DNA from 4 places in the Streptomyces sp. NPDC050560 genome. Region 3 is predicted to be linked to each of the others. Evidence: riboswitches for the same ligand, from Rfam matches in the RefSeq annotation. Region 3 holds a riboswitch; each other region holds the start of a gene.
What was found. A riboswitch is a leader RNA that binds a small molecule or an ion and turns the genes downstream of it on or off. The one in region 3 is predicted to bind cyclic di-AMP.
Positions count from the first base shown of each region.

Region 1 (7,026 bases), on a different contig from region 3:
TCTGGAAGGCATCCGGGGGCCGCGCGATCTCAAGGCGCTGTCCGGCGAACAACTCGACGAACTGTCCGCGGAGATCCGGGAGTTCCTGGTACAGGCCGTGGCGAGAACGGGCGGCCACCTCGGCCCCAACCTGGGAGTCGTCGAGCTGACGATCGCCCTCCACCGGGTCTTCGAGTCCCCCGTGGACCGCATCGTGTGGGACACAGGGCACCAGAGCTACGTCCACAAACTCCTCACCGGGCGCCAGGACTTCTCCAAGCTGCGCGGCAAGGGCGGCCTCTCCGGCTACCCCTCCCGCGAGGAGTCCGACCACGACATCGTCGAGAACAGCCACGCCTCCACCGCGCTCGGCTGGGCCGACGGCCTCGCCAAGGCGGGCGAGGTGCTGGGCGAGCGCCGCCACGTGGTCGCCGTCATCGGCGACGGCGCGCTGACCGGCGGCATGGCCTGGGAGGCGCTGAACAACATCGCCGCCGCCAAGGACCGCCCGCTCATCGTCGTCGTCAACGACAACGAGCGCTCCTACGCGCCCACCATCGGCGGCCTCGCCAACCACCTCGCCGCGCTGCGCACCACCGACGGCTACGAACGCGTCCTGGCCTGGGGCAAGGAGGTGCTCCAGCGCACCCCCGTCGTCGGCTCGACGCTCTACGAGTCGCTGCACGGCGCCAAGAAGGGCTTCAAGGACGCCTTCGCGCCCCAGGGACTCTTCGAGGACCTGGGGTTGAAGTACGTCGGCCCCATCGACGGGCACGACGTGGGCGCGGTCGAGTCCGCGCTGCGCCGCGCCAAGCGCTTCGGCGGCCCCGTCATCGTGCACTGCCTCACCGAGAAGGGCCGCGGCTACGAGCCCGCGCTCACCGACGAGGCCGACCGCTTCCACTCCGTGGGCGCCATGGACCCGCTCACCTGCGAGCCGCTGGCGCCCTCCGGCGGCCCCTCCTGGACCTCGGTGTTCGGCGACGAGATCGCCGAGATCGGCGCGGAACGCGCGGACGTCGTCGCCCTCACCGCGGCCATGCTCCACCCGGTGGGCCTCACCAAGTTCGCCGAGCGCTTCCCCGAGCGGGTCTGGGACGTCGGCATCGCCGAGCAGCACGCCGCGGTCTCCGCGGCCGGGCTCGCCACCGGGGGAGTGCACCCGGTGGTGGCGGTGTACGCCACGTTCCTCAACCGCGCCTTCGACCAACTCCTCATGGACGTCGCGCTGCACCGCTGCGGCGTCACCTTCGTGCTCGACAGGGCCGGCGTCACCGGCACCGACGGCGCCTCCCACAACGGCATGTGGGACATGTCCATCCTCCAGGTGGTGCCGGGGCTCAGGATCGCCGCCCCGCGCGACGCCGACCAGCTACGCGCCCAACTGCGCGAGGCCGTCGCCGTCGACGACGCGCCGACCCTGCTGCGCTTCCCCAAGGAGTCCGTGGGCCTCGCCATCCCCGCCGTCGACCGCGAGGGCGGCGTGGACGTCCTGCACCGCGCGGAGAAACCCCAGGTGCTGCTGGTCGCCGTCGGCGTCATGGCGCCCGTCTGCCTCCAGGCCGCCGAGCTGCTAGAAGCCCGCGGCTACGGCTGCACCGTCGTCGACCCCCGCTGGGTCAAGCCGGTCGACCCCGCGCTCGTCACCCTCGCCGAGCGCCACCGTATGGTGGCCGTCGTTGAGGACAACAGCCGTGCCTCGGGTGTGGGGGCGGCGGTGGCCCTCGCGCTCGGCGAGGCGGAAGTGGACGTGCCGGTACGCCGGTTCGGCATCCCGGACCAGTTCCTGCCGCACGCCAAGCGCGGCGAGGTACTCGCCGACATCGGGCTCACCCCCGTAGAGATCGCCGGACGCATCGGCGGCGCACTGGCAGCCAAGGAGAACGACGCATGAGCACCCCACCCAGGACCGGCCCGGACGGCGGGCCCGCGCCCGCCGCCGACGGCAAGGGCTTCGACCTGGCCAGGCTGCTGGCCGAGCGCGGCGGCGAACGCTACGAGCTGCACACCAAGCACCTCAACCACCAACTGCCGCGCATGCTCCACACCATCGGCTTCGACAAGGTCTACGAGCGCGCCGAGGGCGCCCACTTCTGGGACGCGGAGGGCAACGACTACCTCGACATGCTCGCCGGGTTCGGCGTCATGGGCCTCGGCAGGCACCACCCGGTCGTCCGCAAGGCGCTGCACGACGTCCTCGACGCCTCCCTCGCCGACCTGACCCGCTTCGACTGCCAGCCGCTGCCGGGCCTGCTCGCCGAGAAGCTGCTGTCGTACACCCCCCACCTCGACCGGGTGTTCTTCGGCAACAGCGGCACCGAGGCTGTCGAGACCGCGCTGAAGTTCGCCCGCTACGCCACGGGGCGAAAGCGCGTCCTCTACTGCACCCACGCCTTCCACGGGCTCACCACCGGCTCCCTCTCTGTCAACGGCGAGACCGGCTTCAAGGACGGGTTCGCGCCGCTGCTGCCCGACACCCCGGTGCCGCTCGGCGACCTCGACGCGCTCGCCAAGGAGCTGAAGAAGGGCGACGTGGCGGCCCTCATCGTCGAGCCCATCCAGGGCAAGGGCGTCCACGAGACGCCCCCCGGCTATCTGCTCGCCGCCCAGGAGCTGCTGCGCAAGCACAAGGCGCTCCTCATCGCCGACGAGGTGCAGACCGGGCTCGGCCGCACCGGCGACTTCTACGCCTACCAGCACGAGGCAGGCGTCGAGCCGGACCTCGTGTGCGTCGCCAAGTCGCTCTCCGGCGGCTACGTCCCGGTCAGCGCCACCCTGGGCAAGGACTGGATCTTCAAGAAGGTCTACTCGTCGATGGACCGCGTCCTCGTGCACTCGGCGAGCTTCGGCGCCAACGCCCAGGCCATGGCCGCGGGGCTCGCGGTGCTCTCCGCGATGGCGGACGAGGGGATCGTCGAGAACGCCAGGACCACGGGCGACCTGCTGAAGTCCCGGCTCAGCGCCCTCGTCGACCGCTACGAGCTGCTGAGCGACGTGCGCGGCCGCGGCCTGATGATCGGCATCGAGTTCGGCAGGCCGTCCTCGCTGAAGCTGCGCAGCCGCTGGACCATGCTCCAGACCGCGCGCAAGGGGCTCTTCGCGCAGATGGTGGTCGTGCCGCTGCTCCAGAAGCACCGCATCCTCACCCAGGTCTCCGGCGACCACCTCGAAGTGATCAAGCTGATCCCGCCGCTGGTCGTGGACGAGGCCGACGTGGACCGCTTCGTCGCCGCCTTCACCGCCGTCATGGACGACGCGCACGACAGCGGACTGATGTGGGACTTCGGAAAGACCCTGGTCAAGCAGGCCATCGCCAACCGCTGACCCCGGGCACCATGGGCTTTTGCCTCTCGGGCAAGAAATTTGCCCGAGAGGCGTTGCTCTGGCTGAATCGATGGTGTGAGCAGTGACCACCAGGACCCCGCAGCGGCCCCCGAGGCCGCACCGCCCGCCGAGCTGCCCGCCGTCGCGCCCCAACTGCGCGACCTCAGGCGCCGCGCCGGGCTGACCCTGGAGGCGGCCGCCCGCGCCGCCGGGCTCTCACCCGCGCACCTCTCCCGGCTGGAGACCGGCAACCGCCAGCCCTCGCTGCCGATGCTGCTCACCCTCGCCCGTGTCTACGGTACGACCGTCTCGGGCCTGCTGGGGGAGACCCCGGTGGACCAGCACGCCGTGACCCGCGCCCCCGCCGTCGAGCCCACCCGCGCGGGCGGCTGGACCTACTGGCAGGCAGGCGCCACGGGACGCGGCATGCAGGCCCTGCGGGTCCGGGTGCCGTACGGCACCCAGGGCGACCTGGTGCGGGTGCACCCCGGCGAGGAGTGGCTCTACGTGCTGCACGGGCGGCTGCGGCTGCGCCTCGGCGAGGACGTCCACACCCTGCCGCCCGGCGACAGCGCCCACTTCGACTCGCTCACCCCGCACCGCATCGCCGCCGCCGACCACGACGGCGTGGAACTCCTCTTCGTCCACACCCTGCTCCAGAGCCCGGCCGCCGTGCTGTGCCTCGGCGCCACGGCCACGGGCCACTACCCGGGAGACATCCGATGACCTCACCCGTGGAACCCCGCCCGTCCGACACCCCCACCCCCGCCGGGGACCCCGCGGCGCCCGCCGCCGCGCCCCAGGACGGTACGCCGCCCGAGCCCAGGCGGAAGGTCGTGGTGGAGGAGAAGATGCCCGCCGCCCTGTGGGTGCGCGTCCTCATCTACGTCGTCGGCGCCCACTTCTTCGCCGGCTTCCTCTACCTGCTGTTCGTCCTCGGCGCCCACAACCAGTGACACACTCCCGGCCGGGCCGGCTCAGCCGTCGAGCAGCCCGGCCCGCAGCCGCTCCCGCAGCGCGGGCGTGAGGCCGAGCCCGTCGGACAGATACGCCTCGGTGCCGCCCCAGGTGGCGTCGATCGTCTCGAACGCGGCGGCCAGGTACTCGGCCCGCGCCTCGAACAGCGGGGTGAGCAGGGCCCGTACCTCCGGCGAGTAGGGCGAGCCGGGGCGGCCCAGCCGGTAGCGGCGGTGGAGGGCGTTGGAGCGCAGGTAGTCCTCCTCGATCGCCTCCCGCTCCACCCCGAGGGCCAGCAGGATCACCGCGACCGACACCCCCGCCCGGTCCTTGCCCGCGGCGCAGTGCAGCAGCACCGGCACGCTCTCCGTCGCCACCTCGCGCAGTATCCGGCCGTGCTCGGCGGTGCGCTCCGTCACGATGGTGCGGTACGACGCCAGCATCCGCCGCCCGCCCAGGTCGCCGGAGAGCGTCTCGCGCAGCTCGTCCAGGTCGCCCCTGCGCACCATCCGCCAGAACTCGGCGCCGTCGGCGGGGTCGTTGAGCGGTATGTTCACGTTCCGCACACCGGGCAGCTCCACGTCGAGGCCGTCGAGGGTGCGGTCGGCCTCGTTGCGGAAGTCGTAGACGGTGTGCAGCCCGAGCGACGACAGGTACGCCACGTCGTCGGTGGTGGCACCGGCCAGATGGCCGCTGCGGAACAGCAGCCCGTACCGCAGCCGCCTGCCGTCCGCGGCGGGCAGCCCGCCCACGTCCCGGAAGTTGCGCACCCCGGCCAGCTCACGCTCCCACGACGCGTCCTGCTGCGACACGGACGACCTCCCTCTCACCGCTCACCACCCGGCGCCCGGGCGCCGCCACCGCGACCCTACGGCGCACGCCGCCTCCCACGCACCACCGCGCACCCGCCCACCATGCCACCCTCCGCGGCTTACGCACCGGCACACCCGCTATGGCCGCAATGCGGCCTGTGGACCAACTCGCCGCGAAAAGCACCCCCTCGGACCGGCCGACGTGAGCAGGATCATAGCGGTCATACCGGCACCGACCCGGCACCCACAAGTGCCCGTCCCACGCGCCCAGTTGCCCCCGCCGCGCGCCTCCCGCCCACCCCGGCGGCCCCGTGGCCCTCCTGCGGGAACCCGCTCCTCGCTTGTCGCGGCGGCGGCGCCCGGCCTAGCGTCACCCCGACTCCCGGCGGACGCCCAGTCCTGCCGCCGCCCGGAGGAACCCGAAGACACCCGTGACGGCAGGAGCGGGGGACCCACAGGCAGTACGCCGCTCCGGACCCCCGGACGGCTGGGGGTGAAGCCGCACCAGCGGCCGGGCAGCTCCAGTCCGAACCCGACAGCTCACCCCGCAGGCGCCGGAGAGGAAACCCCATGCCCGCGAAGGGTAAGCACCGCCGTCCCAGGCCCGGGCGACTCGCCCGCGGCATCGCCGTCGCAGGCACCGGAGGCGCCGCGCTCGCACTGCCGCTCGTCGGCGCCGCGAACGCCCACGCCGCCGACGCCACCCACACCTACACCGTCGAGCGGGGCGACTCCCTGGCGAGCATCGCCAGGGCCCAGCACACCCCCGGCGGCTGGCAGCGGCTCTACCAGGACAACCACCAGGCCATAGGCGACAACCCGCGCCTGATCCACCCCGGCCTCAAGCTCGTCCTCGACGGCGCGGCCAAGCCGTCCACGGCCTCCGCCACCACCGCCGCCGCGACCACGGGCACCGGCTACACACTCCCCGTCAAGGGCGCCACCCTCGGCACCCCCTGGGGCCAGGCGGGCAGCATGTGGTCGAGCGGCCACCACACCGGACAGGACTTCGTGGTGCCGTCCGGCACCCCCGTCCACGCCCTGGCCGACGGCACCGTCGTCACCGCGGGCTGGGGCGGCGCCTACGGCAACCAGGTCGTGATCGAGCACGCCGACGGCAAGTACACCCAGTACGCCCACATGACCTCGCTGAACGTCTCGGCGGGCCAGACCGTCACCGAGGGCACGCAGCTCGGCGTCTCGGGTGCCACCGGCAACGTCACGGGCCCGCACCTGCACTTCGAGGTGCGCACAGGACCCGACTACGGCTCCGACGTCGACCCCGTCGCCTACCTCAGGGCGCACGGCGTCGACCTCTGACCGGCCGCGGGCCCACCCGCACACCGCCGCCCCGGCACCCACCGCGGGGCGGCGGTGGCACATCTCACCCCGTACCGCCCCCGACCCGCTGGCATCAGCCCGACGGACGGGAGCAAAATGGGCGGACGTGGCAGCAGAGACGACCTTGGCACCAGAACCGTTCACCTCCTACGCCGCCGTGGGCGACAGCTTCACGCAGGGCGTGGGCGATCCAGGACCCGACGGCCGCTACGTCGGCTGGGCCGACCGGCTCGCGGTCATGCTCGCCGCCCGCGCCCCCGGGGGCGACTTCCGCTACGCCAACCTCGCGGTGCGCGGCAAGCTCCTCGACCAGATCGTCCGCGACCAGGTCCCCAGGGCCGTCGAACTCGCCCCCGACCTGATCACCTTCGCGGCCGGCGGCAACGACATCATCCGCCCAGGTACCGACCCCGACGACCTCGCCGACCGCTTCGAGCGCGCCGTCGCCGCCCTCACCTCGGCGGGCGGCACCGTCGTGGTCTCCACCGGTTTCGACACCCGGGGCGTGCCGGTGCTCCAGCGGCTGCGCGGCAAGATAGCGACGTACAACGGCCATGTCCGCGGCATCGCCGACCGCTACGGCTGCCTCGTCCTCGACCTGTGGTCGCTGAAG
Region 1 is NZ_JBITGT010000012.1:98,311-105,336, forward strand. Features, by position in the region: gene dxs (1-deoxy-D-xylulose-5-phosphate synthase) at 1-1,873, shown strand, start outside; gene ACIBIW_RS26620 (aspartate aminotransferase family protein) at 1,870-3,303, shown strand; gene ACIBIW_RS26625 (helix-turn-helix domain-containing protein) at 3,379-4,029, shown strand; gene ACIBIW_RS26630 (DUF6126 family protein) at 4,026-4,259, shown strand; gene ACIBIW_RS26635 (tyrosine-protein phosphatase) at 4,281-5,072, opposite strand; cyclic di-AMP (ydaO/yuaA leader) riboswitch at 5,489-5,639, shown strand; gene ACIBIW_RS26640 (peptidoglycan DD-metalloendopeptidase family protein) at 5,643-6,392, shown strand; gene ACIBIW_RS26645 (SGNH/GDSL hydrolase family protein) at 6,520-7,026, shown strand, end outside.
Region 1: linked by a shared signal. The riboswitch ahead of ACIBIW_RS26640 (peptidoglycan DD-metalloendopeptidase family protein) and the one ahead of ACIBIW_RS34215 (transglycosylase family protein) in region 3 are both predicted to bind cyclic di-AMP.

Region 2 (7,026 bases), on a different contig from region 3:
CCGCCCCTCACTCCCGTGCCGCCCCCCTCACTCCCCCACCGTCTCCGCGCTCACCCACGCCAGGTAGTCGGCGCCGCCGTGGGTGACGGGGGTGGCGATGATCTCCGGGGTCTCATAGTCGTGGGTGGCGCGGATGTGGGCTTCGAGTGCGGGGTAGCGGTCCTCGGTCGTCTTGTAGAGGACGCGCCACTCCTGGTCGGTGTGTACGGCACCCTCCCAGCGGTAGACGCTGGTGACCGGCCCGTCGATCTGGGCGCAGGCGGCGACCCGTGCGGCCACCGCGGTGGTCGCCAGGTGTCCGGCCTTCTCGGCGGTGTCGGTGGTCGTGAGCACGGTCAGGTAAGCGGGCACGTGGCCTCCCTCGGTGGCGTCTGCGGGGACGGTATCCCGGCGGTCGGCCACGGGGCCCTGTCGGTGCCGTGGAGGACAGCCCGGCAGCTCTGGCGTCGGGGGGGTGTCGCCAGAGCTGCCGGTGTTCGGGGGCGCACGCGGGCGGCGCGGCGCGGGGCGGGTCCGGGTGGTCCGCGGTGGGGCGTGGCCCTGCGGTGTGCCCGGGGTGCCCGCGCGCGGGCCCGTCGTGCGGGGGCGGGCCCGGTGGGTCCGCCGTCAGGCGCGTACTACGGCTTCAGACCGTGGGCGAGGAGCCACGGGGCGGGGTCCACCGCCGAGCCGCCGCCCGGGTGGACCTCCAGGTGGAGGTGGGGGCCCGTCACGTTCCCCGTGGCGCCGACCCGCCCGATGACCTGGCCGGTGGTGACCTTCTGGCCGACGCTCACCGAGATCGAGGACTGGTGGCAGAACCACAGCTCGGTGCCGTCGTCGAGTTCCAGCACCGTGCGGTAGCCGTAGGAGCCGGACCAGCCGGCCTCCTTGACGGTGGCCGAGTGGACGGCCTTGAGGGGCGTGCCGGTGGGGGCCGCGAAGTCGAGTCCCGTGTGGTAGCCGGAGGACCACATGGAGCCGCCGTCGCCGAAGCGCGAGGTGATGGTGTAGGAGGCGACGGGGAGGGTGAACTGCTTGGCCAGTTTGGCCAGCCGCTCCTCCTCCGCCTTCTTCTTGGCGGCCTTCTCTGCCTTGTCCTTCTCGGCGGCGGCCTCGGACTCGGCCTTCTTCGCCGCCGCCTCCGACGCCTTCTTGACCGCGGCGCGCTCCGCCGCGTCGGCGGCGGCCCTGGCCTGGTCCTCCTGCTCCTGGGCCTGCTTGAGTATGCGCTCGCGCAGCGCCTCGCCCGCGCTCGTCGCGCCCTGGCGGACGTCGGCGCGGCTGACGCCGATGCCGGAGAGGGGCGCCGCCTGCTCCTGGCCGCCGGACTTGTCGCCGTCGCTGAGGAGCGAGCCGACTCCGGGGAGGGACTTGGCCGCGGGGAGCGCGTCCTTGACCGCGGAGAGGTCGGGTACGGAGATGTGTACGGGGGGCTTGCCGCCCTGCGCGCTGGCGATGCCGCCCGCGCCGACGGCGGCGATGACGCCGACGCCGAGGACCGTGGAGCTGCGGGCGAGGCCGCCGCGCTGCTTGATGACGCGGTGTCTGCCCCGGTTGGAGCGCAGCGTCTCCTCGGTGGGATTCCACTCCTCCCAGGGTCCTTCGTCGCCGCCGGGGCCGGGCACCGTACGGGGCGCGGACGCCGGGCCGAAGTCGGCGAATTCGCCGAAGTCACCGTCCAGGGAGCTGACAACGGTGTCAGTACCTTCGTGGACACCGTCGTGTCCGTTACCGCCGAAGAGGTCTCTGGGTGCGTACGAGCCTTCGGGAGCAGGCCGATTGGACGCCACGGAGGCGCGCTCCTTTCCTTCCTTCTCGCCTACCGGGTTAGCTGACGGGTTCGGAGCAGGAAGGTCTCCTACGGGCCCCTTCACGGAAGGACGCCCGATTCACCCCAATTGGTGGTTCCCCGGTTCCCTTGCGGGATTCGGCGCTTGCGCACGGAGCCGTCTCTGGTGACGGCTGGGACGACCGCGCTGCGTTATCGAACGTTAATAGAAGCCCCGCCCGGATTCCAAGCCGTTCCGGGTCTTCATTAGGGGAACACCCTGAGGCCAAATCGGGTGCCAGGGGACGGAATCGGGCGAGTCGGGGCCGGGTTTGCCAATCCATTGCACGCCCCGGCGGTTAAACCGGCCCTGACAGGCCGTCAGTCGCGCTGCGCACGGCGCTCGGCCGGTCACCCGCCGTCACTTCCGGGAGCCGCCGGTCACGGGCCGCGCCAGGGGCGGCGTATCGCGAGGAGTGCCATGTCGTCGGTGGTGCGCTGGCCCGTGTGGCGTCTGACCTCGGTGGTGAGGGTGGCCAGGAGCGCCTGGGGGCCCTGGAAGACGCGGCCCCTGAGGCGCTGGACGGGGTCGTAGAAGACGCCGTGCCGGTCGCGGGCCTCGGTGAGGCCGTCGGTGAACAGCAGCAGCATCGCCCCGCGGTGGAACTCGTTCTCCTGGGCGTGGTCGGGCCAGGCGCCGAGGTCCATGCCGAGCGGGAGGGCGGCGGGGGCGCCGGAGATCTCGCTGAGCCGGCCGTCGGGTTCGAGCAGCAGCGGCAGCGGGTGGCCGCGGTTGACGACGCGTACGACGTCGTGCCCGTAGGGGATCTCCGCGATGACGGCGGTGGCGAAGCCCTCCGAGTACTCCATGCCGCGCCCCCGTCTGACGGCCTCGCGCGCGAGCGCGCGGTCGAGGCGCTGCGCCACCGCCTCCAGGGTGCTCTCGTGCTCGGCGGCCTCCCGGAAGGCGCCGATGACGATGGACACGGCGCCGACCGCCCCCGTGCCCTTGCCGCGTACGTCCCCGACGATGAGGCGCACGCCGTGCGGGGTGTCCTGGACCGCGTAGAGGTCGCCGCCGATGAGGGCGTCGGCCTGGGCCGCCTCGTAGTGGGCGGCGACGTCGAGGCCGCCGATGCTGTGCGCGGGCGAGGGCAGCAGGGCGAGCTGGACCGCCTCGGCGATGCCGCGCGCGGAGGCGAGGAGTTCCTGGCCGTGCCGGACGACGCCGTTGGTGATGAGCGCGAACATGGCGATGACCGCGCAGGTGATGAGGTCGGTGACGCCGTCGACCTTGCCGACGTTGTCGTCCTTGAGGTGCAGCGACAGGACGCCGAGCACGGTGACGAGTGCGGTGAGGGCGGTGCCGGTGAAGGAGTAGAACGGGGCCGCGATGAGCATGGCGGCGGCGAACATCGGCAGGGCGCTGAAGCGCGGAGGCAGCAGCAGGTCGTAGAAGACCCCGGCGACGATGCAGACGGTCGGCACGGCCCTGACGAAGATCCGCAGGGCGGTGATCTGCCGGGTGGAGAGGGTGGTGCGGGTGGTGCGGGTGGTCGCCGTGTCGGTCTCCGCGGGGCGCTCATCGACGGCCCCGCCGTGCCCGTCGCGCGGGGCGTCGGAGGGTTCCTCGCCGCCACCGGGTCCTGCCTGCCCCACGGGTCGTCTCCTGCCGCCGCGTCTCACCGCACCCGTCCAGCCTGCTGCCGGTGGCGTACGGACGCGAGTCGGCGGGGGCCTTCCGGGGGCCGCCCCGGGCGTGGACCGGGATGAGGGGAAACGGCGAAGGGCCGGGGCGTGCGCCCCGGCCCTCGGCCGTTCAGTAGCGGGGACAGGATTTGAACCTGCGACCTCTGGGTTATGAGCCCAGCGAGCTACCGAGCTGCTCCACCCCGCGTCGGTGAGACCAGTCTACGGCATCCCGGGAGGCCCCGGCGCCACGCCCGCGTCCGGGGGCGGCCGCGGGCCCTCAGGCGGTCGGTGCGGCGTTCGCCGGGACCTCGAAGACGGTCTCCAGGCCGTCCTCGTCGTCCCACTGCTCTCCGACCTCGACGAACCCGAACCCGGCGATCGTCGCGAGCGAGGCGGTGTTGTCGGGGCTGATAGTGGCGCGCACCACGGTGACCGAGGGCTCGGCCGCGGCCCTGCGCAGCAGCTCGACCAGGGCGGCGCGGGCGTATCCCCTGCGGCGGAACGCGGGGTCGACCGAGTAGCCGATCTCCACCATGCCCCGCGCGTCCGGCGGCCCGTGGAACCCGGCGTGCCCGACGACGAGCCCGCCGTCCCCGACCACCGCCTGCCGCGCCATCCACCGGGCCCGCCCGGGGTCGGCGGCCATCTGGCCGAGCCGGTACCGCCAGAGCCCGCGGGCCCTGGCGGTGAGGAAGTACGGGGTCAGGGCGGCCCCCGCGGCGGCGCTCGCGGTGGCGAGGTCCCCGTCGAGCAGGGCGGTCATCGCCGCACCCGACACCTCGGCGAAGCTGATCCGCCGGGGGCTCGCGGGCCGCGGCGGGCCGGCGTCTCGTTCGTCTGTCACAGGGCGCATGGTCGTGCGGCGCCGGGGCCGTGTCCACCGGATTTCGACGGGTTGCGGTGGGCCGCGGCGGAGGCGGGCCCGTGGGTGGCGGCGGGGTGTCACGCCCCGGGGTTGTCGTCGTGGGTGAGGGTCTCCCAGGCGACGAAGAGGTCGTCGGTGCCCTCGGGGCGGGTCTTCGCGGCCAGCTTCTCCGTCTCGGGCAGCGAGACCCCGGCCCGGTTCTTGAGATGGTTCAGCGGGACCTCGACGTCCGGGCCCATGGTGCGCTCCACCTTGCCGCCGCACAGCCGGGCGGGCGCCTTCGCGCCGAGCTGGTAGCGGGCGTGGAACTCCAGGGCGGCGGCGAGCCTGTCCTTGACGCCGGAGTAGAGGTCGACGCCCTGGTGCCAGGCGGTCTCGGCGATGTGTCCCGTGGCGGCGAGCGAGTAGCCGACGTGCATGAAGTTGCGGCAGGACTCCTGTGCGAGGCCGTCGGTGAAGGTGTCCTGGCCGAACCAGTACTTCCTGATCTCGTCGGGGGTGCGCGAGGAGCTGCCGGGCACCGTCTTGGGGAGCTTCCCGTCCGAGGAGAGGTAGAAGTACGCGGGCACGCGCGCGCGGAAGCGGTCGAGTGCGCGGTCGAACGCGTCGTGGTCGTCGAGGAAGACAGCGATCCCGACGGCCGCGTCGGTCATGGCGAGGTCCCAGTTGCCGTTGTAGTCCGGCACCGGCTTGGTGACCTCGGGCTGGTAGGCGGTACGGAGCATGGCGGCGAAGCGGTCGACGCGCGCGCGGGGCCAGCCGGCCCCGGTGTGCCGCACGATCTCGGCCGCGCGCGCCCAGGTGGAGCCCGACCAGGCGGCCTGGAGGCCCGCGTTGCCGTCGGTGTGCCTGCGCACCCGCGCCGACCAGGCGTCCATGATCTCCTCGGCCTTGGCGGCGTGCGCCTTCTCGCGCGTGATGTACCACAGGAGCGCCTGGGTGTACGCGGCCACGGCGTCCTCGCGCTCCTCGACACAGCCGTGCCCCGGCCTGGTGTCCGGGGGGCACTGCACGGTGGTGAAGGGGTTCGCGCGGTAGTCGAGGGCGCCGTACTTGCTGTCGCGCATGGTGAGGTAGGCGCGCAGCCAGGGCTGCTTGCCGTCGTCGACACGGTCCCTGACGGTGTCGAGCTGGTCCTTGCTGAGGAGGACCCCCGGGTGGTTGAAGCCGCCGTCGTCCGGTCTCGCCTGGGCCATGGCGTGGCCGCCGCCGACCATGCCGCACGAGGCCGTCAGGGCCATCAGCAGCGGCCCAAGCAGCACACAGACCGCCGTGCGCACCCGGCGTGTCCGCCGCCGCACTGGACTCATCGCTCTCCACCTCCGCTTGAAGCACCCGGGCTCCGCTTGAAGCACCTGGGCTCCGCTTGAAGCACCCGGGGGGCGCTCCCCTTGGCGCTCCCCGCAGCCTCGCCCGCGGACGGGCACGCCGCAGGATCTGTTGCGCCGCACGTGGCCCCGCTGGTCCGAAACGGTGAACGGGCGGCGCGCGGGGCGCCGTACGCGTGCGGCGGGTGGGGCGCGCGGGGGGCGACGGGCGGCGGGCGCGCGCGTTCACACCCCGTGTGAACAAGACGCACATGCTGGTGCGCCGCGCACGCTCCCGGGGCGGGGCGGGCGGCGCTGGACTGGGTGGTCCGACCCGCGTCGGACCAACGGCGCCGGCGCGGCGGGGGGTCCTGCCATTCCCTGCCCTCGGCACGGTGCCCCCCGGTCGGCCCGGCCGGTGGTCATGTCTGCCCGCCGCGCCGGGGACGGACTCCCGGTGCCGAGCATCCGTGGGCGCGGCCTCGGCCTGGCCCATCGGCACCGGGGTCCGCACGTCGGGCACCGGGCGCCGGTGGCCCTCCGGCCCCGGTGTCCCCGGCTCCGGCGGCCCGCGCGGGCCCCGGGGTCCGGTTCGGTCGGGCAGGCCGGACTCGCCGGGCGAGGCGTTGCCCGCCGCGCGGGAGGCCGCCCGACGGCTCGGCGCTGCGCGCACGCGGCGCGGGTCAGTACGCGGCCAGCTCCTCCAGCATCCCGGCCGCGGTCGCCGCGTCCGCGGTGAGGGGGCGGTCGGACATGTCCGGGTCGAGGGCCGAGGCCGCCGCGCGGTAGGCGGAGGCGGCGGGCGCGGACGCCGGGAGCCCGCCGCCGCGCTGCCGCAGCGCCCGTACCGCGCACAGCAGCTCGCAGCCCAGCACCAGGCGGTACGCGTCCAGCGCGCGCAGGGCCTTGCGGGCGGCCTGGGTGGCGAAGCTCGCCATCTCCTCGACGCCCTGCGCCACCACCGCGTGGGTGAGGGAGGCGGGGGTGGCGCACGCCTGAACCTCGGCGAGGGCGGCGTGGGCGCTGTGCTCCAGGATCATCACCCCGGAGGCGGCAGGGGCGCCGTCCGCGAGGAAGTGGTGCAGACCCGTCAGGTCGGCGCGGCCGAGCGCGAGGAGGCGTGCGGCGGAACCGCGCGCGGTCTGGAGCAGCGCAAGGCAGAGCTGGTCGAGGGCGAGCGCGAGCGGCGCCTCGTAGAAGCCCCCGTGGTGGTAGGCGGTGGCGGTGCCCTCCGGGCCCTCCGCGCTGATCAGGGGGTTCTCGGCGGCGGCGTTGAGGTCGACGGCGAGGGTGCGCTCCAGCGCGGCGCGCGCTTCGAGTGCGGGGCCGTGCAGTTGGGGGAAGCAGCGGAAGGCGAACGGGTCCTGGACGCGCCCGGCGGGCGGCGCGGGGCGCTCGGGGGCGTCGAGCAG
Region 2 is NZ_JBITGT010000007.1:22,564-29,589, forward strand. Features, by position in the region: gene cutA (divalent-cation tolerance protein CutA) at 28-351, opposite strand; gene ACIBIW_RS17015 (M23 family metallopeptidase) at 618-1,772, opposite strand; cyclic di-AMP (ydaO/yuaA leader) riboswitch at 1,784-1,925, opposite strand; gene ACIBIW_RS17020 (PP2C family protein-serine/threonine phosphatase) at 2,192-3,409, opposite strand; tRNA gene ACIBIW_RS17025 (tRNA-Met) at 3,574-3,647, opposite strand; gene ACIBIW_RS17030 (GNAT family N-acetyltransferase) at 3,720-4,286, opposite strand; gene ACIBIW_RS17035 (alginate lyase family protein) at 4,385-5,617, opposite strand; gene ACIBIW_RS17040 (aromatic amino acid lyase) at 6,298-7,026, opposite strand, start outside.
Region 2: linked by a shared signal. The riboswitch ahead of ACIBIW_RS17015 (M23 family metallopeptidase) and the one ahead of ACIBIW_RS34215 (transglycosylase family protein) in region 3 are both predicted to bind cyclic di-AMP.

Region 3 (7,026 bases):
CCATGTCGACCTCAACCCCCGCTATGGGACCTGGGACAACACCCGCAGCACGCGGGTGGACAAGAAGCTTCCCTGGCTGAAGGACACGTCGTCGGCCGCGGCGGCTTCCCCGCAGTCGGCCTGACAGCCGGCCTGACGGCCGGGTTCGCCGCCGGGGGCGGGGCGGGCTCGGCACCGTCGGCTGCCGTCGTTACGGTCGCCCGCCGTCGCGGCGCGATGTGAGGGGGCCCGGCGGCCCCCTCCGCCCCAGGTCGCCCGGTCCGTGCGTTACGTTCGACACGTGACCGCATTTCCGTCAGGGGCCCCCGAGGGCGCCGTTTCCCCCGTACAGACCGCGCGGACCGCGCCCGGTGCCGGGCGGATCGTACTGCTCACCACCAGCCACCGGGTCGCACCCGGGCTGCTCTCCTGGCCCGCGTGGGAGGCGCTGCGCGGTGCCGACCGCGTGGTGTGCGCCGACGAGGCGCACCCGCAGCTCCCGTACCTGCGTGAGGCGGGTGTCGTGGTCGAGGCCGCGGCGCCGACGGCGCGCGATCTGGTGGCGGAGTGCGCCGGGGGCAGCACCGTGGTCGTCGTGGCCTCGGGGGAGGGCGAGCCCGCGCTCACCGACGGACTCGCGGGGCTCGCCGGGTCGGGGCGCACGGCCATGCCCGACCTGGAACTGCTGCCCGCCTCCTACGACCTGCCCGGCGCCCGGCTGCTCGACCTGGTGCAGGTGATGGACCGGGTGCGCGCCGAGTGCCCCTGGGCCTCCCTCAGGACCCACAGGGGCCTGGCCAAGTACGCCATCGAGGAGGCGTACGAGCTGGTCGAGGCCATCGAGGCGGGCGACCGCGCCGAGCTGCGCGAGGAACTGGGCGACGTCCTGCTCCAGGTGGTCTTCCACGCCCGTATCGCGGAGGAGGGCGGCGCAGTCGGCACAGGCGCCGCCGACGGAAGAGAAGAAGGAGCAGAGGGAGCAGAGGGAGAAGAAGGGGAAGAAGGGGAAGAAGGGGAAGAAGGGGACGGCGGGGCGTTCTCCATCGACGACGTGGCCGCCGGGATCGTGGCCAAGCTCGTCCACCGCCACCCCCATGTCTTCGGGGACGCCGTCGCCGAGACCCCCGAGGACGTCGAGGAGATCTGGCAGCGCACCAAGGCGGAGGAGAAGCGCCGCGAGTCCGTCACGGAGGGCGTGCCGCTCGGTCAGCCCGCGCTGGCGCTCGCCGCCAAGCTCGTCTCGCGGGCGGACGCCGCAGGGCTCGACGTGCCGCTGCCCCGCGGCGGCGGTATCGGCCACGAGCTGCTGGCGCTCGCCGCCCGCGCCCAGGCGGAGGGCGTCGACCCGGAGACGGCGCTGCGCGCGGCGGCCCGCGCCTACCGGGACGCGATCCTCGCCGCGGAGCTGCGCCGCCGCGGGCAGGGGTGAGCGCGGCGGTGCCGACGCGCCTGCCCGCCCTGTTCACGCAGGGCTTCGCCACCGACCCGTATCCCGCTTACGCGGCGCTGCGCGAGCACGCGCCCGTGCACCGCACCACCCTGCCCAGCGGGGTGGAGGCATGGCTCGTGACCCGCTACGCGGACGCCCGCGCGGCGCTCGGCGACCCCCGGCTCAGCAAGAACCCCGCGCACCACGGCGAGGCGGACGGCGCACGCGGGCGCACCGGCATCCCCGGGGAGCGCAAGGCGGAGCTGATGACGCATCTGCTCAACATCGACCCGCCGGACCACACCAGGCTCAGGCGGCTGGTCTCGAAGGCGTTCACACCGCGCGGCGTCGCCGCGTTCGAGCCACGGGTGCGGGAGCTGACGGACGCTCTCGTCGACGCGTTCGCGGACCGCGGCGAGGCCGACCTGCTGCGGGAGTTCGCCTTCCCGCTGCCCATCTACGCCATCTGCGACCTGCTGGGCGTGCCCCGCGAGGACCAGGACGACTTCCGGGACTGGGCGGGCCTGATGCTGCATCTGCCGGGCACCCCGGGGGGCGGCGCGCGCGGCGGGGTGGCGCGTTCCGTCAAGAAGATGCGGGCGTATCTCGCGCGGCTCATCCACCGCAAGCGCCTCGACCCCGCGGACGACCTGATCTCGGCGCTCATCCAGGCGTCCGACCACGGCGAGCAGCTCACCGAGAACGAGGCCGCCGCGATGGCGTTCATCCTCCTCTTCGCGGGCTTCGAGACGACCGTCAACCTCATCGGCAACGGCGTCCACACCCTGCTCGGCCACCCGGAGCAGCGCGCCCGCCTCCAGCGCTCCCTGGCGGCCGGCGAGACGGCGCTGCTGGACAGCGGGGTCGAGGAACTGCTGCGCTACGACGGCCCGGTGGAGCTGGCGACCTGGCGCTACGCCACCGAGCCCCTGCACATCGGCGGCCGTGCCGTCGCGGCGGGCGACGCGGTGCTCGTCGTGCTGGCGGCCGCCGACCGGGACCCGGCGCGCTTCGACGCGCCCGACACGCTCGACCTGGCCCGCGCGGACAACCCGCACCTCGGCTACGGGCACGGCATCCACTACTGCCTCGGCGCCCCGCTCGCCCGCCTCGAAGGCAGGACGGCGCTCGCCAGGCTGCTGGTGCGGCTGCCGGATCTGCGGCTCGCCGTGGACGAGTCGGAACTGCGCTGGCGCGGCGGCCTCATCATGCGGGGGCTGCGCTCACTTCCGGTCACTTTCACCCCGGAGCGCGGGGCCCGCGCGGCAGCGGCACCGGCCGCACCGCCCGCCCGCCCGGCCTGAATTGACCCGTCCCGTAGTGACCCGACCGGTTCCGCTTGTCCGTTCGGCGGCGTTGTTCCGGAGTGCGACGGCTGACGTACCGTCAAAAACGTGATGTCGACGTGATCTGCGCTGCATCGACTTGTGACTGGGCATTTAATACGGCTACGTTCAGCTCGACTCCCTGGCTTCGCCACAGTCGCCACATCCGTTACGCGAAAGGCAACCGCATGCTCTCCGGGAACGGCAAACACCGTCGCCCTCGTCAGGCCCCGGCCCTGGTCGTGGCCGCCGGAGTGACGGGCTCTGCCATCGCCCTGCCACTGCTCGGCGCCACCGGCGCGAGCGCGGCCGACGGCATGACATGGAACCAGCTCGCGAACTGCGAGAGCGGCGGCGACTGGACCGCCATCCCCGGCAACGGCCACTACGGCGGCCTCCAGCTCTCGTCCCGCGAGTGGGTGGCCTACGGCGGCCTCGCCTACGCTACGAGCCCCGAGAAGGCCAGCAGGGCCGAGCAGATCGCGGTGGCCGAAAAGCTGCTGGCGACCGAGGGCCCCTCCGCGTTCGGCGGCTGCACCGACGAGGCGGCGCTGCTGGAGGGCACCGGCACGCCCACCGGCGGCACGGACGGCTCCTCCACGAGCCCGAGCCAGTCGCCCGCCCCGTCCGACTCGGCGACGCCCTCGGACTCCCCGGCCCCCTCGGACTCGGCAGAGCCGTCCGATGAACCCTCCGACGGCTCGGGCGGCTCCGACGCCTCCCCGTCGGACAGCGCCTCCCCGTCCGCGAGCGACGGCACGGGCGGCACCTCGGACACCACGGACCCGTCGGACGACGGAAGCTCCCAGGATGCCGGAAATACCGGGAAAGAGCCGGGAAACGCCGGTAACCACCCCCATGGCGAGGGAGCGGAAGGCGACAAGTCGAGCCCGTCCGGCGACGCTTCGGACGGCGGCTCGGGGCGGCACCGCCGCCCCGGCGCCGACGACGGCTCCGCGGACGGCCGTTCCGGCGGCCCCGCGGGGCGGCACGCCTCCCGGGGCGGCGAGGACCGCGAGGACGACGGCGGCGAGGACGGCAAGGGCGCCGACGGCTCCTACGTGGTCCGCCCGGGCGACAACCTGTCGGTCATCGCCGACTCCCATGGCGTCAAGGGCGGATGGCCCGCGCTCTACGCCGGCAACAAGAAGGTCGTCGGCACCGACCCCGACCTGATACTCCCAGGCCAGACCCTTGATCTCGGACTGGACGACACCACGGGCGACGACGCCCAAAAGGACGCTTCCGGGCGGTAGTTCGAACCCTAATGTCCGCTTTCGCGACGAGGGACTCATGTGAGAGATGAGTCTCAGTAGCCCTGATCGTCTTTGTAAATCAGGCTTTCTGTTGCTTACGTTCGTTCCCGCCCGCCACAGCGGGCACCGGCGGCCGTCACGCCGAATCCTGCCGACGGCCGCCCGGGAACAGTCGTCGCGTCAAGCGCCGTAGGCAGGAGCGGGGGAACCAAGGTTTGCGCCGGGGCTCGAAGCCCGGCGGGGGAGCGCGGAAGTGCGCCCTCGTCAGGTAAGGGTTCCAGCTCGGGGTGAAGCCGTACGCAAGCCGTGCGGCCGGACACTCACACGGTCCGAACCCGACAGCTCACCTCGCAGGCGTCGGTGAGGGGAACACTCCATGCTGCGTTCCGGCAAGGGCAAGCACCGCCGTCCGTCCGTACTCAACCGCACCACCCGTGTCGTCACCCTCGCGGGTGTCGCCGGTGCCGCGGTCGCCGCCCCGCTGCTGACCAGCGGCACCGCGTCGGCCGCCAGCGCCTCCGAATGGGACAAGGTCGCCCAGTGCGAGTCCGGCGGCAACTGGTCGATCAACACCGGCAACGGCTTCTACGGCGGCCTCCAGTTCACCAACTCGACCTGGGCCTCGTACGGCGGCACCGCCTACGCGGCCCGCGCCGACCAGGCCACCAAGGCCCAGCAGATCGCGGTCGCCGAGAAGGTGCTCGCCGGGCAGGGCAAGGGCGCCTGGCCGGTCTGCGGCACCGGGCTCAGCTCCACCCCGTACAGCGGCGGCGGCGCCTCCTCCGGCTCCGGCGGCCAGGGCTCCGGCACCCAGCAGGGCTCGGGCGAGTCCAGCGCCCCGTCCGGCTCCGCGCCGCGCCAGGGCGGACAGCACGCCTCCCGCTCGCAGGAGCGCGGCTCTGTCTCCACCCCGACCGGCAAGAAGGTCAAGAAGGGCGACGGCGAGTACAAGGTCGAGCACGGTGACACGCTCAGCAGGATCGCCGCCGAGCACCACGTCGCCGGTGGCTGGAAGAAGCTGTTCAAGCTGAACGACGACATCATCGACGACGCCGATGTCATCTACCCGGGCCAGCAGCTCCACCTGAGCTGACCCGCCCCCGACCCCGCGGCCCCGGAGCGCCCGCCGCCCCGGGGCCGCGTCGGCTCCCGCGCCGCGAGGTCGGCCCTGGCGCCGTCACGCGGCCCGGTTCGTACGGATTTGGGGGGCCTCGGTGGGGGCCGGAGGAGCGCGGCGGCCGGGAAGGCTAGGCTCAGGGCGCAAGCCACAACCGCGTCCCCCGCGTGACACTCATAAGGAGATGCTCGTGCCGTCCATCGACGTCGTGGTAGCCCGGGAAATCCTGGACTCCCGAGGCAACCCCACCGTCGAGGTCGAAGTCGGCCTTGACGACGGCAGCACCGGACGTGCCGCCGTGCCCTCCGGCGCGTCCACCGGGGCCTTCGAGGCCCTGGAGCTGCGTGACGGAGACGCCAACCGCTACGGCGGCAAGGGTGTCGAGAAGGCCGTTCTGGCGGTCATCGAGCAGATCGGGCCCGAGCTGGTCGGCTACGACGCCACCGAGCAGCGCCTGATCGACCAGGCGATGTTCGACCTGGACGCCACCCCCGACAAGTCCTCGCTGGGCGCCAACGCCATCCTCGGCGTCTCGCTCGCCGTGGCCCACGCCGCCTCGGAGGCGTCCGACCTGCCGCTCTTCCGCTACCTCGGCGGACCCAACGCGCACCTGCTGCCGGTGCCGATGATGAACATCCTGAACGGCGGCTCCCACGCGGACTCCAACGTCGACATCCAGGAGTTCATGATCGCGCCGATCGGCGCCGAGTCCTTCTCCGAGGCGCTGCGCTGGGGCGCCGAGGTCTACCACAAGCTCAAGTCGGTCCTGAAGGAGCGCGGCCTGTCCACGGGCCTCGGCGACGAGGGCGGCTTCGCGCCGAACCTCAGCTCCAACCGGGAGGCGCTCGACCTCATCGTCGAGGCCATCTCGGCCGCCGGGTACACCCCGGGGCAGCAGATCGCGCTGGCGCTCGACGTCGCCGCCTCCGAGTTCTACAAGGACGGCTCGTACCGCTTCGAGGGCTCCGAGCGCAGCGCGTCCGAGCTGACCGACTACTACGCCGAGCTGGTCGACGCCTACCCGCTGGTCTCCATCGAGGACCCGCTGTACGAGGACGACTGGGAGGGCTGGCAGGCCATCACCGAGCGCCTCGGCTCCCGGGTCCAGCTCGTCGGCGACGACCTCTTCGTCACCAACCCCGAGCGCCTGGCCCGCGGCATCGAGGAGGGCTCGGCCAACGCGCTCCTGGTGAAGGTGAACCAGATCGGCTCCCTCACCGAGACCCTGGACGCGGTGGAGCTGGCCCAGCGCAACGGCTTCAAGTGCATGATGTCGCACCGCTCGGGCGAGACCGAGGACGTCACCATCGCCGACCTGGCCGTCGCCACCAACTGCGGTCAGATCAAGACCGGCGCCCCCGCGCGCTCGGAGCGCGTCGCCAAGTACAACCAGCTCCTGCGCATCGAGGAGATCCTCGACGACGCCGCCGTCTACGCGGGACGCAGCGCCTTCCCGCGCTTCCGCCCGGCGTCGTAGCGACCGCGCCGCCCGTGACCGCCCGCCCGGCGCACCGCCGTGGCGGGCGGCACGGGCGGCACGCGCGCCGTGGCCGCCTCGTGCGCTCCCGCGGGCACGACGGGCGACGGGTACCAGGAGCAGAGACAACACGAACAACACAGACAACACGAACAACACGAACAACACGAACAACACGAACAACGGGGACGACGCAGCCGGCGCACAGGGGAGGCGGAACGCATGGCCGGGAAGGACCGGTTCTCCACCACGACCAGGCTGCGGCTGCTCGGCGAACAGACCGCGGCTCGCGTCTACCGCTCGCAGACCAGGCGCCAGGCCCGCCGCTCCCGGCTGACCGGGCGGGCCGCGGTGCTCGCCGTCGTGCTGTGCTCCCTCGTCGTCGCGCTCGCCTACCCGATGAGGCAGTACGTGTCCCAGCGCGCCGACGTCGCCGACATGCG
Region 3 is NZ_JBITGT010000022.1:2,641-9,666, reverse strand. Features, by position in the region: gene ACIBIW_RS34235 (SurA N-terminal domain-containing protein) at 1-124, shown strand, start outside; gene ACIBIW_RS34230 (MazG family protein) at 281-1,408, shown strand; gene ACIBIW_RS34225 (cytochrome P450) at 1,417-2,712, shown strand; gene ACIBIW_RS34220 (transglycosylase family protein) at 2,988-3,989, shown strand; cyclic di-AMP (ydaO/yuaA leader) riboswitch at 4,165-4,361, shown strand; gene ACIBIW_RS34215 (transglycosylase family protein) at 4,366-5,082, shown strand; gene eno (phosphopyruvate hydratase) at 5,291-6,583, shown strand; gene ACIBIW_RS34205 (septum formation initiator family protein) at 6,806-7,026, shown strand, end outside.

Region 4 (7,026 bases), on a different contig from region 3:
GCGCCTTGCCGGGAGGGCGGTCGTGGAGGCGCCTCGCCGGGGCGGTGGCCGCAGGGGCGCGCGGTGGCCGTCCCGGAAAGGGCGAGGGCCCCTCCCCCGCGTGGGAGAGGGGCCCTCGGTGGCGTGTGGGTCAGCTCTCGCCGCCGGTCCTTGCGGGCAGCCGCCAGCCGGGGCGCACGTAGTGGCAGGTGTAGCCGTTGGGGTAGCGCACCAGATAGTCCTGGTGCTCGGGCTCGGCCTCCCAGAAGGGGCCGGCGGCGGTGATCTCGGTGACCACCTTGCCGGGCCAGAGCCCCGAGGCGTCCACGTCGGCGACGGTGTCCTCGGCGACCCGCTTCTGCTCGTCCGACAGGTAGAAGATCGCGGAGCGGTAGCTCGCGCCGATGTCGTTGCCCTGCCGGTTCGGGGTGCTCGGGTCGTGGATCTGGAAGAAGAATTCCAGGATCTCGCGGTAGCTGATGGTGTCGGGGTCGAAGATGATCTCGACGGCCTCGGCGTGCGAGCCGTGGTTGCGGTACGTGGCGTTCTCCACCTCGCCGCCGCTGTAGCCGACCCGGGTCGAGATCACGCCGGGGTAGCTGCGGAGCAGGTCCTGCACGCCCCAGAAACAGCCACCGGCGAGGATCGCCCTCTCCGTCTTCGTGCTCATCTCTGCGTCACTCCTCGTCGGGTCCTGGCCGAAGGCCACGGCGGGCTCCGGCACCCCCCTCAGCGGTATCGGACGCCCCACTATTCCGGCGCGGGCGGGGCGCGTACACGGGGCGCGCGAACATGTCCCGGCGCCCTGTCCCCGGGGACGGTGAGGCCACCCGGAGTGGTTCCGCGCGCGGCTGCCGGAGGCGGTTACGCGCGCGGCTGCCGTGGGGGGCGGGGGCCCCTAGGGTGGTGGGGAGAGGCCCGGGGTGGTGGGGGTCGCCCGGGGCTGCCCCGAGAGCCGAGGTGACCGAATCATGCCGGAACCGTCAGCGCGCTTCCCCGGGTTCCCCGTGCCCACGGGGCATGTGGAGCCGGTGCCGCGGCGCATCCGCGGCCGCATCGACGGCCGTACCGTCTTCGACACCCGGCACGCGCGCTACGTGTGGGAGTGGCCCCCTTACCCGCAGTACAGCGTCCCGGTGACGGACATCGCCCAGGGGGCGCTGGTCGACGAGGGCATCGTGGACGACCTGGCGCCAGGCCCCGCCCGCAGGTACAGCCTGAGCTGGGGCTCCGAGACCCGCCCAGGAGCCGCCTGGCTGTGGGAGGCGGGCGCGCCAGAGGCGCTGCACGGCACGGTCCGCTTCCGCTGGGACGCGCTCGACGCCTGGTACGAGGAGGACGAGCGGGTGTTCGTGCACCCCAGGAGCCCGTACGTACGGGTGGACGCGGTGCGCTCCGCCACGGCGGTGCGCGTGGAGGCGGCGGGGACGGTGCTCGCGGACGCGCCGTCGTGCGTGATGGTCTTCGAGACCGGCCTGCCCACCCGCTACTACCTGGACCCGGTGTACGTGGACTGGACGCTGCTGCGGCCGACCAGGACCGAGACCGCCTGCCCCTACAAGGGCACCACGAGCGGCTACTGGTCGTTCACCGACGCGGACGGCACCTCGCACGACGACATCCTGTGGGCCTACGACTTCCCCACCACCGCGCTCGCGCCGATCTCCCGCATGGTCGCGTTCTACAACGAGCGCACGACCGTGTTCCTCGACGACGTCCTCCAGCCGCGCCCCTAAGCCCGTCCTGTCGTGTCCTGGCCTGCCCTGGCGGGCGGCGCGGCGCGGCGCGGCGCCCGAGTCCCGCCGAAGTCAGGCCAGTTGGGCCAGGTCCTCGGGGGTGAGGGCGAGGTCCCGTGCCGCGGTGTTCTCCTCCAGGTGGGCGAGGGAGCCGGTCCCCGGGATGGCGAGGGCCGCGGGCGAGGAGGCGAGCAGCCGGGCGAGTGCGGTCTGCGCGGCCGTCGCACCGTGCCGCCGCGCGACCGCGAGCAGCGCCTCGTCGGCGATGTCGTGCAGCCCGCCGCCGAGCGGGCAGAACGGCACGAAGGCGATGCCGGACTTCTCGCACACCGCGGCAAGCGGGTCGTCGTCGCGCTCCGCGGGGTGGGAGCGGTTCTGGACGGCGGCCACCGGCGCGATCGCCCCGGCCTCGGCGAGGTGGCCCGCGTCGACGTTGCTCAGCCCGAGGTGCCGGATCAGCCCCTCGGCGCGGAGCGCGGCCAGCGCCTCGAAGCGCGCCGCGACGGACTCGCCGTGCGGCGGCTCCATGGCCCCGACCCGCAGGTAGACGAGGTCGAGACAGTCCACCCCGAGCCCGCGCAGGTTCTCCTCCACCTGTGCGCGCAGCGCCCCGGGGTCGGTGTCCTCGACCAGTTCGCCGTCGGGCGTACGGGTCGGGCCCACCTTGGTGGCGATCACCAGGTCGGCAGGGTAGGGGTGCAGGGCCTCGCGGATGAGCGCGTTGGAGCGTACGGAGCCGTCGCGGCTGGCGTAGAAGGCGGCGGTGTCGACGTGGTTCACGCCGAGTTCGCGGGCGCGGCGCAGCACGGCGCGGCCGGTCTCCGGGTCGCGGGCCTCGCCGCGGAAGCTGTTGGTGGCGAGCCGCATGGCGCCGAAGCCGACGCGGTCCACCCGGAGGTCGCCGCCGAGGAGGTAGTCGTCTCTCATGGGCCGAGCGTGGCCCGCGGGCGGCGGGGTCCGTGAGGGCGTGGCAGCTTCCTGCCGCGGGGTGGGGTGCGCGAAGGGGGGAGCGGGCTGAGAAGGGGCGAGCCCACAGCCCGTGGCGGGGACAATGGCCGGGTGGCGGCAACAGTGACGATCACCGGTGACAGGGAACTGCTGGCGCGCGTCGGGCCGATCCTGGAGTCGGCGCGCGAGGAGTTCGTATGCGCCGCCCGCGACCTCGGCACCTGGGCACATCTGGGCCGCCGGCCCGCGCCTCCCGGGGCCGCGCGGGGGCCGGGCGATGTGCGGGTGCCCGACGGGATACGAAGGCGCGATGTGCAAAAGCCCGAAGGGGCGCGGGGGCCGGGCGATGTGCGGGTGCGCAAGCTGTACGGTCCCGGGGCGGCGGCCGGGGAGGGCGACCGCAGGCATCTCGCCGGGCTCGTCGGCAGGGGCGCGCGGGTGCGGATCGCCGCCGCCCCGCTGCCGCACGAGACGATCATCGTGGACCGCCGCTTCGCGATCATCGCGAGCGCCGGGGCCCGGGACCGCGAGTACACCGTGACCGGCGAGTCCAGCCTGGTCGGCGGGGTGTGCGCGCTCTTCGACGCCGCCTGGGAGTCCGCGGCCGACCTGACCGCCGCCCTGCGCGGCGGCCGGGCGCGCCTGGACCCGGAGGCGCACGCGGTCCTGCGCGCGCTCGGCTCGGGCGCCACCGACGAGGCGGCCGCCCGGCGGCTCGGCATGTCCCTGCGCACCTACCGGCGCCGGGTGGCCGCGCTCCTCGACGCGCTCGACGCGGGGTCCAGGTTCCAGGCCGGGGTGCGCGCGGGCGAGCTGGGGCTCGGCGGCTGAGGGCGCGGTGCGCCGCGAGGGTGGCCGGGGTCCGTGCGTGGGGACGCCTCGGCGGCCCACCCGGGTCGTACGGGGTGGGCCGCCGGGGCGCGTGTGTGACGGACGCGGGCGGGTGAGGGGGCTCGCCCGGTGTCACCTGCCGGGACGGCGGAACCTGTCAGGAGGGCCCGGAACCCCGACAGCCGAGGTCCGAGGTCCGTACGGCAGCGGACCGCTCCGGTACGGCCTAGTAGGGGCCGTTCACGTTGTCGATGGAGCCGTACACCGCGGCCGCGTAGTTGCAGGCGGCGGTGATGTTGGCGACCGGGTCGTAGCTGTCCATCGAGGTGCCCGCCACGTGGTACGTGCGGAACGTGGGGTCGATCACCTGGAGCAGGCCCTTGGACGGGGTGCCCTTGACGGCGTTCGAGTCCCAGTTGTTGATGGCCAGCGGGTTGCCCGCGGACTCCCTGATGATGTTGCGGTAGATCCCGTTGTAGCTGCCGGGGATGCCGCGCTGGGCCATGACGTCCAGCGACTCCCTGATCCAGCCGTCCAGGTTGTCCGGATACGTCTTCGCCGCGGCGGGCACGGCGGTGGCGACCTTGGCCGCCGCCGTCTTGGTGGCCGCCGAGGGCTTGGCGGGAGCCTTGTCGGTGAGTGTCAGCCTGAGCCCGGGGTGGATGAGACCGGGGTGGGCGCCGACAGCCTGCTTGTTGCGCTCGTACAGCTTCTGCCAGCCGCCGGGCAGCGAGAACTTCTTCGCGATCTTTGCCAGTGAGTCGCCCGCGACCGTGACATAGGTCTCGGGTGCGGACTTGGCCGGGGCGACCTGGGCGGCGGCCGGTGCGGCGTTGGCGGTGGTGGCGCTGATGAGGGGGAGCGCGAGGGCGGCCCCTCCGGTGCCGAGGGCGACGAGGCGCCGGGTGATGCGGGACGTTCTTGAGCGACGGTGCTTGGCCGTTGCGGGCATGACGGGTTTCCTCTCCGTCGCCTGCGAGGTGAGCTGTCGGGTTCGGGCTGGAGATGCCCGGCCGCGTGTACGCGACTTCACCCCAAGCCGGGCCGTTTCCGGTCCGGCACTTACCTGGGTCCCCCGCTCCTGCCGTTCACGTCAAGTGGTTTCGGTTGTTCCGGACGGCGGCAGGATTAGGCGGCCCGCCCGGATTGACGAGAACGTAGACGGAAAGCGCGCGGCGAAACAAGTCCGGAATACCAGGACGCCTCTCAAACCGGCGTAAGAACCGGAAAAGAAGATCACGAATACCGCCTTTCCCGACGCCCAACTTTCCCCGGACGGACCAGAAATGACCGCAGGACGCGACGACGCGCCCGACCGACGACAGTGACCGAGATCACGGCCCCGGCGCGCAACCACGCGCGCACAACACCGCCAAGCAACCCGAAAGTTGAACGAAACCTACGGATCGGACTTCTGGGAGAACACCGGTAAATCGCCCATACGGCCCATCCGGTGGCGGGCGGGAACACACGCCGGAGCGCACAGGTACAAGCAGTTCAGCGGCATGGAAGAGGGGCCCTACCGACCGGAATACACACCTCCGGGCACTCGTCGGCCCCACACCCCCGGTCGACGACGGTCAGAGGGACGAACGCCCCGGCCCCAATCCGCAATAGCGGTTACGAGTTACCGAGCCCGCACCGAATTCCCTCCGAAGTCCGCCCCCTCCACTCACCCAGAAGCCGCCACCACCCCACAATTCCACGGAGATCAACAATCCGAAACGTCCACGGAATAAGCACCCCTGACCCAGCGTCGGAATTTAAAGCCCGAAGCGCGAGCCCTCAATTGCCGGAATTCCAGGGGGTTTACGGGCCGTAGCGCCACGCCGCTCCCCCGCCGAACCGGAGTCTTCACCTCCGTTCCTGCGGTGCCGAGTTCAGGGGCGCGGCCGGAAGCCGTCGAAGACCACGCCGAGGGTCCGCTCGCGCAACTCGGCGCCCCACTCCTGGCGTTCCGCGGCAAGGCAGACGGCGCCGAGCAGCGCCAGCACCTCGGGCATCCCCAGCCCCTCGCGCACCGCGCCGGCCTCCTGGGCGCGCCGCAGCAGCGCCTCGATCGCCGACCGCATGGCGGCGCCGACCTCCGTCATGCCCGCCTTGACGTCGACGCCCGCGCGGTCCAGCACGTCGGCCACCGCGCGCTGCCGGGTGGCGTTCTCCACGAGGGCCGTGAAGAACCCGAAGAACGCGGCGCCCGGGTCCGAAGCGGCACGCAGCGCCTCCGCCTCCGCGACGAGGGCACCGGCGCGCTCGGCCACGATGGCCTGGAGCAGCGCCTCCCGGGTCGGGAAGTGCCGGTAGATGGTGCCGAGACCCACCCCGGCCCGGCGGGCGACCGCCCGCATCGAGGCGTCCATCCCCTCCTCGGCCAGGGCCTCCTCCGCCGCCCTCAACACCTTCGCCCTGTTGCGCCTGGCGTCCGCGCGCGGCGCCCTGCCCTCGGCCTCCATCGACGCCCTCGCCTCCCGTACCGCCCGCACCCACGGGCCATTGACAGCCGGAACACCTGTTCCGTATCGTCCGGACCGCCAGCGAACCGGAACACCTGATCCGATTCTATCCACCGCCGCACGCCCGCCTGCCCTGGGGCACGAGCCACCGGGCGCCCGGGATGCCCGGGGCGCTTGCGGCACTCGGAGCGGTGACACGACCGCCGCGCGTACCCGGCGGTACGAACACGACCGGGGGAACACCTCTCATGGAACAGACCCGCCCGACGCAGTACACCCGCCTCGGCGACTCGGGGCTCAGGGTCTCGCGCCTCTGCCTGGGCACCATGAACTTCGGCCCGCCAGGCGGCGCGGGCGTCGGAAGCTGCGACGAGGCCGAGGCCGCCCGCATCGTGGACGCCTTCCTCGACTCAGGCCACAACGTGATCGACACCGCCGACGGCTACACCGGGGGCCGCTCGGAGGAGATCGTCGGCAGGGCGTTGCGCGGGCGCCGCGACCAGGCCGTCCTGGCCACCAAGGCGTCCCTGCCGCAGGGTCCTGGCCCCAACGACCGCGGCCTCTCGCGCATCCACCTGACCCGCGCCCTGGAGGGGAGCCTGCGGCGCCTGGGCACCGACCACATCGACCTCTACCAGTGCCACCACTGGGACCCCGACACCCCCGTCGAGGAGACCATGGCCACGCTCGACGGCTTCGTGCGCGCGGGCAAGGTGCGCTACCTCGGCTGCTCCAACTTCACCGCGGCGCAGATCGTCGAGGCCGGGTGGGCCGCCGCCCGCCTCGGCGCCACGCGCTTCGTCAGCCTCCAGCCCTCGTACTCCCTGCTCGACCGCTCGGCGGAGGCGGAACTGCTCGGGGTCTGCGCCCGGCACGGTCTCGGCACCCTGGCCTGGTCCCCGCTGGGCGGCGGGGTGCTGGCCGGGCGGTACGCGCGGGGCGCGCGGCCGGGCGACGACACCCGCGTCGGGCGGCTGCTGCGCTCCACCTCGCCGCTTGCCAGGCGGTGGGCGGGGGCGCTGCTCACCGAGCGGGCACTGGACATCGCGGACGCGGTGCGCGACACCGCCGCCGAGCTG
Region 4 is NZ_JBITGT010000004.1:271,398-278,423, forward strand. Features, by position in the region: gene msrA (peptide-methionine (S)-S-oxide reductase MsrA) at 131-649, opposite strand; gene ACIBIW_RS11010 (DUF427 domain-containing protein) at 951-1,715, shown strand; gene ACIBIW_RS11015 (aldo/keto reductase) at 1,788-2,642, opposite strand; gene ACIBIW_RS11020 (DNA-binding response regulator) at 2,775-3,494, shown strand; gene ACIBIW_RS11025 (transglycosylase SLT domain-containing protein) at 3,721-4,446, opposite strand; cyclic di-AMP (ydaO/yuaA leader) riboswitch at 4,452-4,613, opposite strand; gene ACIBIW_RS11030 (TetR/AcrR family transcriptional regulator) at 5,375-5,947, opposite strand; gene ACIBIW_RS11035 (aldo/keto reductase) at 6,196-7,026, shown strand, end outside.
Region 4: linked by a shared signal. The riboswitch ahead of ACIBIW_RS11025 (transglycosylase SLT domain-containing protein) and the one ahead of ACIBIW_RS34215 (transglycosylase family protein) in region 3 are both predicted to bind cyclic di-AMP.